DNA from 3 places in the Alicyclobacillus sp. TC genome. Region 3 is predicted to be linked to each of the others. Evidence: riboswitches for the same ligand, from Rfam matches in the RefSeq annotation. Region 3 holds a riboswitch; each other region holds the start of a gene.
What was found. A riboswitch is a leader RNA that binds a small molecule or an ion and turns the genes downstream of it on or off. The one in region 3 is predicted to bind cyclic di-AMP.

Region 1 (6,057 bases), 1.2 Mb from region 3:
GGAGCTGATCCAAACGTTAATTTTAACGCTTTCATGAATGTTGCCAAAAAAACAGGCGCTTCTCCTATTATTACTGTTAACTATGGTTCCAATTTTTCTGGTACTGGTGGTGGTGAACCACAGGAAGCAGCAGCTTGGGTAAAGTATGCCAATATCCTACATCACGACCATGTTGAATATTGGGAAATAGGTAATGAAGTTTATGGAAATGGATTTTACGGAGCCCAATGGGAAATTGATTTACACCATTCAAAAAGTCCTCAAACTTATGCCCAGAATGTTATTCAATTTTCTAAAGCTATGAAAGCAGTAGATCCTAAAATTCAAATTGGAGTTGTTTTAACCTGTCCATTTAATTGGCCATGGGGAGTAAAAACACCAGCAGATTGGAACAAGACAGTTTTAAATACTTTAAAGCAGGATCCGGACGCAGTAAACTTTGTGATTGTTCATTGGTATGCTCAGAATCCTGGAAATGAATCAGATAGTGGACTGCTGTCTTCTACAAGCCAGATTCCTCTCATGATGTCCGAATTGCGTCAAGAGATTTCGAATGACCTGAGTCCAGCGGCAGCAAAGCGATTAAAAGTATTCGTAACTGAAACAAATTCTGTCTCATATAATCCAGGCAAACAGACAACAAGTTTAGTTAACGCACTCTTTCTGGATGATGATATGTTAAGTTGGCTACAGTCTGGAGCAGCTAATGTAGATTGGTGGGATTTGCATAACGGGGCGTTTGCAGGAAATACCTCTTCTTCGCTCTATGGAAATACTACGTACGGCGACTATGGGCTCTTGTCTAATGGTAGCTCAGTTACAACCAGTTCTGGAAATACTGTTACTGAGCCACCCGTAAATACGCCATTTCCAACTTATTATGGTTTTGAGTTAGCTGGAGACCTTGTAAAGCCGGGGGCCACTATTGTTGGCTCTACTGCTTCTGTATCCGATATTGCTGTACATGCAACGCAATTAAGAGACGGTAAATTGGCTGTCATGATTATCAACAAGAATCCAAATAAAGTTTACCAGGTCTCGTTGGATTTAAAAGGTTTTCGGCCCAATGGAACGGGTATAGAATATACGTATGGAGAAAAAAGTAGTGGTATTACCTATCAACATTTTCATCAATTGGGTAAAACTATTTCTGTTCAACCATATTCAGTGACAGATTTCATATTCAATGGTTCTTCTCTCGGGAAAAACCAGACAAACTAGTTGCTGACTGAATTTTGAATGGTTTATCTTTAACAAATATCTGAAAGTTAACTTTTGTCTATTAAGATCGAAACCGGTTACAGAAATCAAGATTATAAATAGTCAAGTAAAAAATCATAGAGTACTACTGCATGATTGATTAACTCATTCTTGGCTCCGTAAACGAGTGTTACGGGGCTTTCTGTCACCCATTTTTTAATTTTATTTAGGGCTTCTTGGTGACTTAGACTAGTTGTTAATTCTTGATTATAGAGAATACGAAATTCAGAAAACCGTTGTGCAGGATTTTCATGAAACCATTTCCGTAATCTATCTGTTGGTGCAATTTCCTTTAGCCAAATGTCAACGTAAGCCTCCTCTTTTCGAATTCCTCGCGGCCATAATCGATCGATTAATATACGTGTACCGTCAGAAGGATCAGTTGGTATATAAATACGTTTTAAGTACAAGTTTTTATGTTTCATACCAGGCATAATCCTTTCAATTCATAGTTCATTACTGAAAAGATGATTCATAAAAAGGTAACACAACATATACAAAATTTCTGTTGTGAAGTAACCTATGGTCTCAAAGGAGCTTGCGTCAACATGTTACAATTTTTTGTGAGCGGATCGTCCAAATCGGTGACGAGCGAGGGAGTGAGTGGGAGTGTATATCCCAAAATCGTTTCAATGGCAAGATGAAGATGAAATTTCAGAGTTTATAACTCGTCATTCCTTTGCCTTACTTATAACTTCAGAGGACAATCATCCTCTTTGCACACATCTACCCATGTACTATGACAAAGATAAACAAATGCTGCTTGCGCATATGGCCAAAGCCAACTCTCAATGGAGAGCAATGGATGGTAGCCCTTGTTTATGTATCTTTTCTGGCCCGCATGCATTCATTTCACCGGAATGGTATGATCTTCCTCAATCGGTACCAACTTGGAACTATGTGGCTGTACATATTCAAGGAACCTGTCGGTTGGTTAAAGACGAAATTGAGTTAGAAGAAATTCTTGAAAAACTGATATATGCATATGAACCACATTCAAAACTTCCTATGGATTCTAAGCAGCATTATTATCAACAAATGATGAAAGCTATTGTAGGTTTTAAAGTTGAGATTGATTTAGTTGAAGGTTGTAAAAAATTGAGTCAGAATAAACCTTTAGCTGTTCAACAACGTGTAATTGAACAATTACAGGCGAAAAATGATTGGAATGACGTCCAAGTTGCTCGCTGGATGCAGAAAAATATTGTTCACAAATAAAATCAATCTTCTTCAAATGACAGTGGGCAGGAATATCCTTATTATACGCGAAAGCCTATCCGTGTGTATGGATAGGCTCGCTAAGAATTATTTTCTAAACCAAAGGTTTTCCTTGCTTACTTCATTTGGCCGGATAATTGACTTTCTGCATATGCGACCAAACGCTTGGTGATTTCCCCACCTACGGAGCCGTTTTGACGTGAAGTCGTTTCTGCTCCGAGATTAACACCAAACTCATTTGCAATCTCCCATTTCATCTGATCCAGGGCACGGCTTGGTACGAGTTTTTCGTTGTTGTTTGCCATTTTCAGTTCCCCTTTCAAAAATGATTTTGGACTGCAAAGTTATTATGTGAGAAGTTTAGTTTTCTATACACAGATTAAAAAATCGAAGGGTGACAGATTTGATTCAATTGCGCGGACATCATCTTTTATGTATGCTTGGCTTTCGAGGAATGGGTTATTCAAAAGAATTCGTGGAGCATATGAAGAATGTTTATAACCAATTGAGAATAGAGCCACAAACAGAAGTACTTATTGTCACGGGACCAGATGAATTGTGTCATTATTTTCCTGATAATCAATGTTATCATTGTGAAGATAAAAATGTTGCAGATCGCGATCAACAGATTCTAGTTAAATTAGGATTACACTCTGGTCAAAAACTGGCTTGGCAGTCAGTTGAAAGTAGAATTCGTCAGCATATGCATCCTTCGGATATAGCCGTACTTTGTAGTACATGCAGTTGGCGCTCCTATGGAGTTTGTGAAGAAGGAGTTCAAAGAATTAAGGAAGGTTATTCATTATTACCACTCCCGAAAAAGTCAGTTTGAAATCTGATTTTTTCATTTTTTAAGCATTCCAATCTTCAACGATTAATCATATGTTGAGCCGTTAATCGAAGTCGTTCTAACATAAATTCCTGAACAGAATGGTCTATCCCAATTTGATTGAGTGACTCTTCCATACAACGTATCCATTCGCTCGCATGAGCTTGAGTAATAGGATGTGCAAGATGTTTGGCTCTTAACATTGGATGACCATACATATTTGTATAAAGCGAAGGCCCTCCAAAAAATTGAGTCAAAAACATCAATTGCTTATCACGCACAGGTTTTATGTCTTCTGGAAATAGAGGACGTAGGAGTTCATTTTTTTGGACTTTTGTATAAAATATGTCAACCAGATTGGCTATTGTATTTTGACCGCCAATCGCTTCATAAATAGATTTAACTTCCATACTCCAATAAGCCTCCTGCTTTTTCATTCAACCGTATATAATTTTGCTGCAGTATGCAAATTATTGGTGAAACAAGACATAAAGCAATCCATTGATGTGCGAATTTTGATCCAGTCAGTATTCCTACAAAAATGAAAAGAGAGATTGAGAAAATACTGGTCAAGTTTAGGGGTTTTTTCGTATAATGGGTCTACATGATGAGAAAGATTGGTTAAAACTGGGGGAGACGGGAGGCAATCCATGCAATTGTGTGATTTAAGCTTGAGATATGTGGCTGGATTACTTACCGAACTTGAAAATAAACGTTTTGAGCGCCATTTACAGAATTGTGAAAAATGTCGGCAAGAAGTTGAAGAATATGTATCTTACCGTAATCTCATGATTCAAGAAAACAAGAATCAGCAAATTACAGAAACAGACACGCTACTTACTCATGCTAAAGTGTATGTATTTCCTCAACGGCACTTACAAAATCAATCTCGAATGGGTAAAATATTTGGTTTAAAAGCTCGTTCCTTTTTTATAAAAGTACCCCAATCTATTGCGGCTTTAATGGTAATTGCTGTTGCTTTCTTTTCATTTTGGGCACATCTGCCAGCCCATCAAGTGGTCGTCAAAGCTGAGGGAATTGTAACTCGAGAAGTACCTCATTCCGTATCGGTGAAATTTGATTCAGTTTTGAGTAAAGCTCATGAATTAGAAAATCGTTTGGAAAACTATAGACTTCTTTCTAACTATTTTGCAATGAAATTATGACAAAGTGTTTGTTAGCATAAAGTCCGAACCAAAAAACAGCCGAATCCCATTTAGGGTACGGGGGATACAATTTGGGGTGAATGCGCCAACGCGCATGGGCGACCTCCGTCCTAACCCGTCAACTAACCTCGGAGGCAAGGGGAGGACTTTATGAAAATAAAAGCAGCCTTATTGGCTTTAACATCCATTGCAGTATTTTTGCCTGCTACCAGTCAAATTGCAATGGCAAAAACTTATCATCGTACACCCATTTATTCGTTTTCCAGCAATAGCTACGTCAAATCTCAATTGGCGTATAACGGTCAACTACCTCCAGGAGTCACTTATCAGCCATCTGTTCAACCGTTAGCTGGAATCCACGCGACACCAGAAGAGAAGTTTCAAGCTATATTGACAGTAGCAGAAAGTAAGTTAGGCACTCCCTATCGATGGGGGCATAACGAAGATAGAGGTCAGTATGGTTTTGACTGCTCTAATTTTACAGCCTATGTTTATCATCATGCGCTCGGCTATGTTATGAGTGGAGCTTCGCAAGTACAATATCACGATGTAGGTTGGCAGGTACCTATTTCGGATATGCAACCTGGGGATTTGGTTATTTTTAACCATGGTGGTCATGTTGCGATTTATATTGGAAATGGTCAGATGATTGAAGAAGGCGGCGGTTTGGGTAAAGTAGGTATTGCACCTTTACATCCTGGAACGTATTGGTACAATCACATCACTACTGTCAAACGTATGTTTTAAAAGTGAAACTTTCTATAGGGCTTGTCCCTCTCGTCATCTTTAGATGACGAGAGGGACAAGCCCTTTTTTTTATTCATGACTCCACAAGTTCTTCATAACCATCGGACAAATACTTCAACACCTAGAAGGCCACTTTTATTAATCTATGACGGAGAATAGGAATCGGGTGAAAGTGGTGTTTATCGATTGCTCAAAACTACTCAATCCAAATGGTTAACATTATCTACAGCCGCTGTAGGAGCTATCTATGCTGCAGGTTTTTTCTATACGGAACCGACAGTTCAGGCATTAAATCCACAGATCTTAGATCAAAAAAATGCAAGTGAGTCCAACAAGGTATTCCATCAAATGGGAAAAGAACATCACGAGACTAGGTCATTCCACAAAGCATTATCATCAACAACAACTCCTGCAAATCATCAAACATCAAATTCAGACAAGTCTCAACATAAGAGCGATAGCAGTTCTCTTTATAAGGACGGTATTTACCAAGGAGTGGGCACGAACGCTTATGGTAGCGTCGGTGTTTCTGTAACGATACAGAATGGAAAAATCACTCAAGTGCAGATCACTCAATGTACCACTCATTATCCACAATCCGTTATTGATCCGGTTTTACCAAACGAAGTTGAAGCTAAGCAGACGTGGCAAATTGATATTGTCTCTGGAGCCACAGCAAGTACTCAAGATTTTGCTATGGCTGTCTATCAGGCTTTGCAAGCTGCAAAGGCTTAAATGGAGGAATTTATCCTGAGCAAAGAACTTCAACTCTATCATCATCAAGTGCTTGCTTTAGGTACAAAAGTTGATTTTTGGGTTTCCATAGAGGGTAATTCA
Region 2 (6,057 bases), 480 kb from region 3:
AAAAATTTGCCGGCTGGTACATTCTATTCTGCTTCGCTATGATGTTTTCTAATATTGGACAACCTATTCTTGCTGTTCAAGGGTTGCGGGATGACATTTATTACATGCTCTATACTTTTTTAATGCCTTTTGTTGTCGATGAAGAAGATGTGCCAAAGTTACTTCATGTTCTTGCTTCTACCGCTGTTCTAATTGGAGCAAATGGAATTTATCAGTATGTCACCAAAGCTCCGGTCCCCCAAGCGTTTAATGACGTCAACGAACATGTTCGTACGCGTGTCTTTTCTGTATTACAGAGTCCGAATGAAATGGGCGCATTTACAGCTATGACTTCACCACTTTTAATCAGCTTAGCTATTCGTGAAACCAATCGCTGGAGAAAAATGTTTTATATTCTTGGCGCTGTCTTTTGTCTAGCTTCGTTACTCTTCAGCTATACACGAGGAGCTTGGTTAGCTTTTGCGTTGTCATTGTTGATTACCGCGCTCATTTTTGAGCGGAGATTGTTACTGATTCTTTTAGTCGTAGGTGTTGTGGCATTCTTTCTACCATCTATACATCATCGATTTGCTGATTTGTTCTCACCGGTCTATTTTCTTAAATCAGCTGAAGCAGGCCGCATTGCCCGTTGGTTAACGGCGTTTGATCATATGGCGGCAAATCCTCTTTTTGGCGCAGGCTTAGGCCATTACGGAGGACAAGTTGCTGCAACTTATCGAGGTGGAATCTACTCCGATAATTACTACGCAAAGACATTGGGCGAATCTGGATTGGTGGGGCTTGTTCTGTTTGCTGGTATGCAACTTTCCCTTCTTTATGAGCTGTATAAAAAAGTTGCCAAAGCAGCTTGGGGACGAGATAAGTTTTTAGCTATTGGAGGATTTGCAGGTATTTTAGCGGTTGTGATTCATAATTTCACAGAAAATGTATGGGAATACAATCCCATGACAGCTCTGTATTTTGCTTTTTCAACTCTCTTACTGATTTGGGGATATGGGCGGTTTGGCAAGGAGGTGCAAGATGGACAAAACATTGAAGCGTAGTCGTCGATGGCTTTGGATTGTCTATCTGCTTTGGGCGCTGTTTGTCAATGCTATGAATATTTGGGTTGTTAAACCATTGGTTGAAGATTTTGCTTTGCTTGGCGTACTGGCTGTCATCGTGATTATTGTGCTCTGGCTGACAACTATTCGCATCCAATCGCGCAAAAAATGGATTACTTTCACGCTGTTTGCTCTTTTGCTTGGTCAAGGAATTTCAAGCGTATCCTTTTATCCTACAGGGTTGCGTGTGCTTTTTACTGTCATCATGCTTCTGGGATTGTGTATTTTGGCTATATGGTTTACGAAAGCAGGTTGGAAGACCGTACTGGTTTCTGCGGCTGCAATTTTGCTGGTGAATCTATGGCTTCCCTACAGTGAATGGCCGTTTTTGACACATTTTAAGATCGTAAAATATGGAAAAATGAGTTTGATTCCTGGAGATATTCCTGCATTGCCTTGGTCGACCATTTCAACTCCGCAAGGACCTGCACTTGTCACTTTCAATCGTGTATTACCTAGCAATGCAGAACTTAGTGATTTAGCTAGTCAAGCTACAAGTAAGCCTGACTCTCTGTATAATCTTTTACAGACCGCTCAACACGAGTATGAGTTAATGGAAATACTTTCGGATCACGGCAAAGCAGTAGTTAAACCGCTACCGTTGAGTGATTTAGCTCAAGTTTCACTTTGGAATTTGGTGGCGCCTACATTCCCCTTGTCAGTTTCACATTGGAAGATTGTCAATCAACATGCCATTATGTATTTGACGGCTCCAGTTTCACCTGCCAGCGCCGCAGCATTAGGTTTAGAACCAGCCAGTTATTCAGGCAATTTTCTGGCTTTGGCTGCACAAACCTGGGAGCAAGATCAAGAGCAATGGAATCAATTATTATCTGACGCAAATGTTACACCTGCAAATCCACCCTTGCAGATTCAAGGAGGACTTTTGACCGGAAGTTGGCAAGGTCATACAGTGCAAGTTCCAGTCAAAACGCAAATTATTCTTGGTGAAGGCTCATTTACTCGACCAGGCGCCAATCAGGTATTGCTCGAAGGAGCCAATTTACTGCAAATTGTCAGTTTAACTCAAAATAAAGTAGTAGCTAGCTTCCATGCTTCGTTGACACAATCACTACCGCATGATATTGTGATTGGTCCGCTTACCAAGGGTGGACCAGATGCTATTTTTGTCAACGCTCAAAGAGCCTATATTTTGTCGGTCAATAGTGCAGGACAGTTTCGTACAGTATATGAGGCTCCCCTTGGTTCCTCGTTGCGTTTTGAAGCTGTATTACCTTCTGTTGGAAATCGAGCACCTGAAATTATCACGGATGATCCAAGTGCGATGAGAGACGTGCCAACTCGATATTTCTCTTCTTATCTATATCGAGATCATCAACTTTATCGAAATTGGCGTGTATATCGAACCAACGTTGTCAATGTAGAGCCTGTTCATTGGCAACCAGGTAAGGTTGATTTAGCTCTTTCCATATACGGAACGGGTGAATATTTAATCATTCAACGTTCGTATACGCCAGTACTCCCAGTCTCTATTGGTATTTTTATAATCATTGGTCTCATTGGCTGGGGACTGCGCTTGAATGACAGAAGAAAGCGGGTGAAAGCAGATGAAGTCCAATAAGCTATGGATTGTAGCTGCATTGCTTGGTTGTTTTGGACTGGTTGGATGTTCGCCAAAACCTCTGACCACCTTAAATCAAGTGCCACCCATTTCTTTAGCGAAAACGGATGCTGAAGCATGGCCCATCATTCAGACGGCTATTCAAAAGGGGCTTCAACTTCATCAATATCAAATTAAGGCTAGTGTTAATTTAGTTGATAATTCTATAAATCCATCATTTACCGTCTATGGTTCAGTTGAAAAACCAAATGAAGTTTCGTTAGGTGTACATGAGGGAGACACGAATATTCAATTTTTTCAGCAAGGGCAGTCCGCATTCTCGTTTGTCAATGGTCACTGGGCACCTTCTGATCCTTTGCCAAGCCCCGATGTATTTCAAACGTATGCTAAAGTGCTAGAAGGTGTAGAGAAGATGGGAACGCCTGTGTATCTGCAGCCTCAACAATATGTAGTAGACGAGTATTGCTGGGTGTTCACCATGATTGTCCCTGGTGTGGATGTGGAAAAATTAGCCACATGGGATGCGGGAGAAGTGTTTCCAGCCAGTTCGCATGTTTTAATGACGGTCATGGTCGGAAAACGCAGTGGTCAAATTCGTGAAGTAGAAACGAGTTCGGTGGGTTCTATATCGGAAGTGGGACCTATACAAATTTCTACAGACACCATTCTGTTTAACCTGAATAAAAAATACGCCAAGGTAAACATTCCTTTGTCACTTGTAAAACAATTCAAAGATTAGAGTTTATATCATTTCAGATATGCTCATCAGTTGGCAAAACAAGCAAAGAGGCATATAATAAAGTATGCCGTCGCTGAATTCCTAAGAGAAGCGGAGAACCCAATCACAGGGGTGAATCATCAGTCTTTCACTGATGTAGGGAATGCCTGCTCCCGAACCCGTCAGCTAACTCCGTAAGCGTTGCGGGCAGTTTTACAATGGTGGCGAGTAATCGTCAATTGTAACTTTTAAGAAATGCTTCTTTTTAGGAATGCCGCGATGGACTTTTCCATCGGGGAGTTGGTAAGCATGAACAAACATGCAGAGCTCCCACAGTGGGAGCGAGATATGGAGATTTTGCATCATTTGAGGAAGATGCGTTCCTCGCAGCAAGAACGGAATTCAGTTTCTAAAATGCTGGACGAAGACAAAAAGCTAAAAGTAAAGTTTTCTACTCGCACGTCTCCATCTTAATACATGCATTTTGAACAGGTAGTCGTACGACTACCTGTTCTATTGTACCATTTTATATTAGGTGAAATTTTTAAAAAATTGACCTTGATGAATTTATATGGTATATTATCGCGCGTGATCTCGACGGTCCGCTGCTTGCAAACAAGCATGAACGTCGAAGGTAAGGGAGGAAAATCCTAGATGAATTTACTTCAAGAAGTAGCGCGGGAACAATTACGTACAGATATTCCTAGTTTCCGCCCGGGAGACACGTTGCGTGTGCACGTGAAAGTTCGTGAAGGTCAGCGTGAGCGTATTCAGGTTTTTGAAGGCGTGGTCATTCGGCGTCGTGGTTCAGCCATCAGTGCTACCTATACTGTGCGCAAAATATCTTATGGTGTTGGTGTAGAAAGAACATTTCCATTACACTCTCCAAAGGTAGAAAAGATTGAAGTTATGCGTCGCGGTAAAGTTCGTCGAGCGAAGTTGTACTATTTGCGTGGATTGTCTGGCAAGGCTGCACGCATTAAAGAAATTCGCTAGTTTAAGCCGTACGCTGATTTGCGTTAGTAAAAGTAAATGCGTTAGGAAAGGGCCGGGTGGCCCTTTCTTAGTTTTCGTATTTCAGTATAGTTTCATCTGTGGTAGTTTATCGGATCTGATTTCAACAGAAAATTATATGTGATGGAAGTGAAAAGATATTGCAAACGATTCAGTGGTTTCCTGGACATATGGCCAAAGCACGTCGGGAAATTCAAGCTTCCATAAAAATGGTTGATGCAATTATTGAGTTAGTCGATGCGAGATTGCCAATGGCCAGTTCCAACCCTTTGCTGAAAGATTTAATTGGAGCACGGCCACGCTTGCTTGTGATGACTCGCAAGGATCTGGCAGATGAAAGCCAAACGAAGCAATGGTTACAGAAATTTGAACATCAAGGTATTTCAGCTATAGCTGTCGATGCGCAAACGGGTAGTCAAGTACAGCGGATTATTCCTGCTTTAGAAATGGCAGCTAAGGCTAAACGCGAACGGGAAGCGCGCCGGGGCATGCGACCACGTCCTCTGCGTACTATGGTGGTGGGTATACCCAATGTGGGCAAATCATCGTTAATCAATAGATTGGCCAAACGTTCTGCTGTAAAAACAGGTGATCGTCCGGGAATTACAAAAGCCCAGCAGTGGGTACGTATAGGTAGCATTGAATTGCTGGATACCCCTGGAGTGCTTTGGCCCAAAATAGATTCCCCTGAAGATGGGTATCTCTTGGCTATGAGTGGGGCTATAAAACCAGAAATTTTAGATCATGTAGATTTGGCGTTACATGCACTACAATTCTTAATTCGAAATTACCCGCATCTGGTTGAAGAACGATGGCAAATTGAAGCGCATTCCTATGATTCATATTCTCTCGATGAACCTGAAGGAGCGGAAGCGTTTTTAGATTTGTTTGAAAAAATGACCCGTATGAAAGGCATGTTAATGTCTGGTGCGCGTCCGGATTTAGAACGTATGGCAGAGTCTCTACTTCGTGAACTGCAGACGGGTAAACTGGGCAGAGTGTCTTTTGAATGGGTACACGGGCAAGAATAGAGTGCTGAGTAGAATGAATCAGCCATTAACGGATAGATTATTATTGATGATCTCGATAGAATAAGCAGTGTCTTTTCAATGTTAAACGGTTGCTAAGTTGATATGGCAAAATTGCTTTTTATTGAAAGGATAAAGTTTGAAAATCAAAGGTGGTGTACATGCTGGTTCGTTCTTGGCAAGTGGAACGTTGGCTTGTAGGTTCAAAACAAGTTTTACTTGCAGGAGTAGACGAAGTAGGTAGGGGGTGTTTAGCGGGGCCTGTTGTTGCAGCAGCTGTTATTTTTTCTCCAGATGTTCCAATAGCAGAACTTCAGAGTATCACAGATTCGAAAAAGTTGACCGCCAAAAAAAGAGAGGTTTTACTGGAGAAAATTCAGGAAATTGCTCTCGATATTTCAGTAGGGGCGGCTAGTGTACAAGAAATTGACCATTTGAATATACGTCAAGCTAGTTTATTAGCTATGCAACGGGCTGTTCAAGAGTTAAAATGGACACCAGACTGGGTATTGGTAGATGGAAATGATAGTTTACAAAACAGAGTGAACTCACTAACTCTGTCCGTTATTAAAGGGGATATACGATGCTTATCCATTGGTGCCGCTTCTATTG
Region 3 (6,057 bases):
TCCCGTCAGGCGTTTCTTCCCAATCCGTCAGTCCTTCTGCATATATCCAGCCACCGTCCATTTTCATACCCGCACGATAGGGGCCAAGACCGGTAATGGAGGCACGCGAAAATTTCACTTTTACATTGCGAATATAAGCACACACGGCCATGCCGCCGCTGGGATTGTTCCCGGCGTAAGCTCCGTTGGTAGTTTCCAGATGCAAATAGACTTCTTGGCCGACGAACGACTGCAACTTTTCATCAGCGAGCACCCGTTGGATTGGTCCCATCCCGTCTCCTCCTTATGCCTTTCCATGAACTCTATCTAACTATAAGTATGTTACCTAAGAAATTCAACCTGTTCGCTGGACATCATATTCTACAAAATATACAACTGCCAAGGAATGCACCCGTGGCAGTTGATATAGAAAGCCATCTTTTCATTTATTTATCTCGATCGCGCTAGAAAGATATGGATGGTTATGCTTTTTCCACAGCATGTCCACCAAACTGATTGCGTAAAGCTGCAACCACTTTGCCGGTAAACGTATCATTTTCACGTGATCGATAACGCATCATCAAGGCCATGGCTATCACAGGTGTAGGAACTTCCAAATTCAAGGCTTCGTCAACCGTCCATTTTCCTTCTCCTGAAGAATGCATAACACCGCGAATAGAATCGAGTTGCGGATCTTCTTCAAACGCCTTCTCTGTCAGCTCCATCAACCAACCGCGAATAACAGAGCCATGCGACCAGACGTGCGCCAAAGCTCTGTAATCATACTCAAAACCACTGCGGTGCAGCACCTCAAATCCTTCTCCAATAGCTGCCATCATGCCATATTCAATTCCGTTGTGCACCATTTTACTGTAGTGTCCACTTCCGACTTTGCCCGTGTACAAATAGCCTTCGTCCACTGCCGTATCGCGAAAAAGAGGTTCAATCTGTGCAAATTTCTCTTTATCGCCGCCTATCATATAACAGGCTCCATGGCGCGCACCCGAAGTGCCCCCGAAGTTCCCACATCAAAAAAGTATATGTCTTTAGAGAATAAATTTTTCGCTCGACGCAAGGTGTCTTGGTAATGTGAATTACCTCCATCGATAACGATATCCTCAGCATCTAAATGAACAACCACTTGCTCAAGCACTTCATCGACAATTTTTCCCGCCGGCACCATAACCCATATAACGCGTGGTTGGTTGAGAGAAAGTACCAAATCGGCAATGGTTTCTTTCGTTTGACCACCAGATTGTTCAAAAGTACGTCTTGCATCCTGGCTAATATCGTAGGCTATGACTTCATGACCGTGATCCATCAAATTTAATCCGAGATTATGTCCCATTTTGCCGAGACCAATTAGACCAACTTGCACAGTGACTTCATCCTCTCTGCACTCAATTTACGCACTGACCGATTATATCAATCCATGTCACTTTTTTCCTCACTGCAAAATCAGCACGATTTTCATTTAGATTGCCAAACCGCAGGTCATACCATGCACTGCTAACTTTAGCAAGTATTCAAAGCTTTAGCGCTCCAATGGGTCGAGTTATTTTTTTCCCTCTTAAAAAGCGCCCTAGTTCATCTCTTCTAGCCAAATAACGTTGTCCACATTTTTCACACTTTAAAATTTCATTCGTATAATGACGAAAAGACCCTTTAAATGGCTTGTCCGCTTTGCCACTCGGGCGTATTTGGCGCATATATTCATGAATATGGTGCTCAACGACTGTTAGCGGAGATTTACATTCACGACATTGAGGAACTTGATAAGAAACCAAGTTGGCAAACCTCCCTACATAAAATCAATATCAAAAGACAGATGCGATATTTTTTGGCTCTTTCTCCATTAAGTCCGCTATGTAATCAACATTTTACTGACGCATGTTATCGATTCGCTTTGTTTTGACATTTTCCTGTCACAACCAACGTTTCCAAACAAAAATCGGGAGAGACAACCCTGTCTTCTCCCGCCGGCGCTAGTTTTACACTTAATACAGTGCACCGCAGGCTCCACCGCAGCCACAGCCACAACCTGCTGCTTTGACAGTCGGGACAAGCAAGAAGAACAAAACAAAGATAATGAGAAATACGACTGCCCACTGTGTGTATCCACCAAATACACCCATGATTGACAACCTCCTTCTCGGCACATTTCACAGTATGGTATGACTTGTTGCCAAAAGCCTGAAACGGTTTATGCCTAGCATAAAAGGAGTTGTCCATGCATAAATAAGGAGTGCATTCACAAACGATGCACTCCGAACCCTTTTTTCAAATCAAATACAGCCAATTTCAATCACATTTCAAGACCATTAGATTAGTATATTCTTGTAGCACCAATATAATGGGGAGCCCAATAATACTCATTGTAAAGCGAAGCGATTTGAACACCTGAAGCTGGAGTTTGTGCGCTGATGAATTCACCGTCACCTAAATAAATGCCCACATGGGAAGCTCCATATCCGTCCGTGTCAAAAAACACCAAATCGCCCGGTTGCAAGTCAGATTCAGAAATATGTACACCCTCTGCAAATTGTCCATAGCTGGTTCTATCAACATAGATACCAAAATGCGCATAGACAAACTTGACAAAACCAGAGCAATCAAAGCCACTGGGACTCATTCCACCATACACATAAGGGTAGCCGACATACTGCCTGGCGTACTGGGCAATCTCTTCTCCTAATACGGCTTCTGACAAGTTGGTCGACATGGGTCCACCACTACGAGCACTGAGATTATCCGTAGCATAAGATGAAGATGGGCCGTTTAATTGAATTTTTTCTCCTACATGCAAGATGGAATTGTTGGTGAGGTGATTCCATTGCTCAAGCTGACTGAGGCTAACACCATGCGCTTGACTGATGGACCAAAGACTCTGTCCGGGTTGAACGGTTACCACTTGTGTAGAAACTGTTGCAGGTTGCAAGTCACCAGCAACATCACTGGTCTCTACTTCCAAATGCTGACCAGGAAAAATCAGGTCTCCACTGAGATGATTTAAAGTTTTCAAGCTGGCAACAGATGTGTGATAGCGTTGAGCAATAAGGTAGAGGGAATCTCCGGGTTGAACTGTGCAAGATGTGGTGGCGGCAAAAACGACAGACGTGTTCATGGCTGCAAACGCAGCAAAAGACAGCGCAAATTTAACTGTTTTTTTCACACTTAAGCTCCCTGTGCACCTACGAGGTTAGTTGACGGGCTCGGGCCGCAGCTTGTGAGCGCCCTACCAAAAAAAGCATAGAAAAAATAGAATATTCAGCTCTTTAGGATTCGCCCCAAAAAAGAATGTCCCCCGTCCCCCGACGCCAAGAGGGTTCGGCGTTTTATGTCGACGTCTGGCGGAAGTATACCGAAATATCGCTTGGTTGGTCAATCCTTTTTACCATAAATTAGCCACCTCATGAAAATTTTTTTCTATTTAAATAGACTTGCCTTGATTGGACAAGAAGAAAGAGCCATCAAGAAGTTGGATTGATCGCTGTTGGACAGTGACTATTTACCATCCCATACTTCAGGATTAACCATGTGCGGTGGCTTTTCGCCAAGCAAGGCGCAGCGTAAATTTTCTGCTGCCAATAATGCCATTGCTTTGCGTGTTTCCACTGTCGAACTCCCGATGTGAGGTAAAGTGACAACTTGGTTCATATGTAAAAATGGATGATTTGATGGCAAGGGTTCGTTCTCATAAACATCAAGACCTGCTCCGCGAATCCAACCATTTTGTAAAGCGAAAATCAAAGCCTGTTCATCTACTACTTTCCCTCGGGCTACATTAATCAAATATGCATCTGGTTTCATTTGCTCTAACTGTGATCGACCAATCAAATGAACCGTTTCTTCAGTCAGTGGGGTCAATACAACTACAAAATCACTCGTCTGCAAAAGATGGTCTAAATGAACATAGTGCACATGCATGGTGTTCTCAATATCCGACCGGCGTCTCCGATTGTAATACAGAACGCGCATACCAAAACCCAACGCTCGGCGTGCTACAGCGGTGCCGATTCGTCCCATGCCTACAATTCCTATTATCCTTCCATACACATCTGTACCCGCCAGCAAATTCGGAACGTTAGCATGCCATTGCCCAGATTTGACGAAAGCATTTGCCTCAGGTATGCGTCTTGCTGCGGCGAGAAGTAAGCCAAAGGCTAAATCTGCTGTAGTTTCAGTCAGAACATCAGGAGTATGGGTGCCAACCACTTTCTGTTTCGCCATTTCCGATAAGTCGAAATTGTCATACCCTACAGCTATGTTGCTTACTACTCTTAAATTTGGTGCTTGATCCAATAAATTCTTGTCAATCGGAACGCGTGGATATACAAGCAGGCCATCCACATCTTGCAATCGTTCCAGCAATTCAGACAAAGGCGTAACAGCATTTTCTTTGGGGGTATAGACAACTTCAAAATCTTGCCGCAGTATGTCAATCGCTTCTACTGCTACCGTATCAGGCACGTATACTTTAGCTTTGCGCACAGCGAATTCCCCCATTTCCCGACGTTCTGCAGATAGTCTTGCTAGCTTGCTAGCCTCAACGGGATTATATTGAAGCTCCCTGCTGAATCAGTTCCTGACGAATAGCAGTGACATCATACTTCTTTGTAGCCGCGTAATAGGCAGCTGCTACTCCGGCAGCATGGCCAGTGGCAAATGCGGTACCCATGACTCGAACAGATGCAAAAGCTAATGCATCACAAGAAATAATTCGGCCGGCACACCAAAGATTTTTGAAACCACGTACGGTGAGTGAACGCAAAGGTATGTCGTAGTATGCTTGATTCTTAATGGAAAGATATTCCGCCGGTTTTCCCGGTCGATGAATCTCAATGGGCCAGCCACCCCGTGCTACTGCATCATCATGTCGAATACCGTTCACAACATCTTCACCGGAAAGTATGTAATTGCCAAGTACGTGTCTGGTTTCACGCACTCCCATAGCTGGACCTGTTTGCACTAAATAAGCGTTCTCAAATCCTGGGATATACTTGCAGAAGACGTCCATATACTCCCACGCCTGTTTTCTTGCAGAAATTTCTGCTTTGGTCAATTGAGCAGATTGCAAGGCATCCACGTCCTCATCTGCAAACATCGCCAAAACATCCCCAGACTTAGGCAGACGCAAAAGCATACCACGCTCTTTACTTAAATGACGATAACCTTCTTGCTTGGCCTTCTGAATAGCTTGCTCGAATATGGACTTGTCCAGCGAAACTGATGGATGGACTCCACCAATACGCATCACCAATGTACTTGCTTGTACCATGCCTTCCGGACTACCCTGAACAACTTCTGCTCCAGACAAGGCTGACAAGTCAGCATCACCACTTGCGTCGACAAACGCCTGCGCTGATATCCTCAATTTGCCCGCATGATCGTAGCCAATGACCGTTGATACACAGTCTCCACTGCGCTCTACTTCAATCACCTGACAATGTAGTAAGGGCGTCACACGATGTTGAAGAACGAGATCGTCCAATGCCAATTTCGTTAATTCACTATCGAGTGGAACTATAACGTTTCCAGTGCGAGGATTGCGATAGGGCTCCCGATATACGCCATATCTACGCAGCCGTTCAAGCAATTCATTTCCTACTCCACCTACGACTTGCAATAGAGGATCTTGCTGAGCAAAGAAACCACAATAGGTTAACACGGAACTATGCGTCGCGGCACCGCCAAAGTAAGGATTTTTCTCCAGAAGCAAAGTGGATGCACCCATTCGCGCTGCGCCTACCGCTGCCGCTACTCCTGCCGAGCCACCGCCCACCACGACCACATCATACGTTACATTACGGTCGTGCACTCATACTTCCCCCAATCATTTGCACTACTTCATCCTATGAATCCTATTCTTTTTTATGACCTAGTCATAATTCTAACTCAATTGTCTGCAAAATGGAAAACAGACACTAGGCATATGTGGATCATTATGGGAGAGAAATAAAAAACAGCTTCCTGAGTCCAAGAAGCTGTAGGGAGTCATAACGAGCATTATTCTTTTGGAGCGGAAGACGGGATTCCGACGCGTGGGCGACAGTCCACGCTAGTCCCCGAAGGGGGAAC

Region 1: it holds a riboswitch for cyclic di-AMP, as region 3 does, so the genes downstream of both, FY534_RS05255 (C40 family peptidase) here and FY534_RS11180 (C40 family peptidase) in region 3, are expected to answer to the same signal.
Region 2: it holds a riboswitch for cyclic di-AMP, as region 3 does, so the genes downstream of both, rplS (50S ribosomal protein L19) here and FY534_RS11180 (C40 family peptidase) in region 3, are expected to answer to the same signal.

Annotation. Positions count from the first base shown of each region.
Region 1 covers NZ_CP044434.1:1,088,472-1,094,528, forward strand. Annotated here, with positions in the region: gene FY534_RS05220 (hypothetical protein) at 1-1,221, shown strand, start outside; gene FY534_RS05225 (DUF488 domain-containing protein) at 1,314-1,685, opposite strand; gene FY534_RS05230 (FMN-binding negative transcriptional regulator) at 1,870-2,478, shown strand; gene FY534_RS05235 (alpha/beta-type small acid-soluble spore protein) at 2,595-2,783, opposite strand; gene FY534_RS05240 (DUF1284 domain-containing protein) at 2,882-3,310, shown strand; gene FY534_RS05245 (globin domain-containing protein) at 3,346-3,717, opposite strand; gene FY534_RS05250 (anti-sigma factor family protein) at 3,958-4,473, shown strand; cyclic di-AMP (ydaO/yuaA leader) riboswitch at 4,501-4,622, shown strand; gene FY534_RS05255 (C40 family peptidase) at 4,624-5,220, shown strand; gene FY534_RS05260 (FMN-binding protein) at 5,407-5,955, shown strand; gene FY534_RS05265 (FAD:protein FMN transferase) at 5,956-6,057, shown strand, end outside.
Region 2 covers NZ_CP044434.1:1,776,543-1,782,599, reverse strand. Annotated here, with positions in the region: gene FY534_RS08840 (O-antigen ligase family protein) at 1-1,043, shown strand, start outside; gene FY534_RS08835 (hypothetical protein) at 1,021-2,685, shown strand; gene FY534_RS08830 (hypothetical protein) at 2,672-3,424, shown strand; cyclic di-AMP (ydaO/yuaA leader) riboswitch at 3,486-3,619, shown strand; gene rplS (50S ribosomal protein L19) at 4,058-4,399, shown strand; gene ylqF (ribosome biogenesis GTPase YlqF) at 4,558-5,448, shown strand; gene FY534_RS08815 (ribonuclease HII) at 5,607-6,057, shown strand, end outside.
Region 3 covers NZ_CP044434.1:2,261,088-2,267,144, forward strand. Annotated here, with positions in the region: gene FY534_RS11160 (YojF family protein) at 1-271, opposite strand, end outside; partial or broken gene gnd (phosphogluconate dehydrogenase (NAD(+)-dependent, decarboxylating)) at 462-1,357, opposite strand; gene FY534_RS11170 (hypothetical protein) at 1,506-1,766, opposite strand; gene FY534_RS11175 (hypothetical protein) at 1,977-2,114, opposite strand; gene FY534_RS11180 (C40 family peptidase) at 2,306-3,151, opposite strand; cyclic di-AMP (ydaO/yuaA leader) riboswitch at 3,154-3,322, opposite strand; gene FY534_RS11185 (2-hydroxyacid dehydrogenase) at 3,484-4,470, opposite strand; gene FY534_RS11190 (FAD-dependent oxidoreductase) at 4,535-5,797, opposite strand.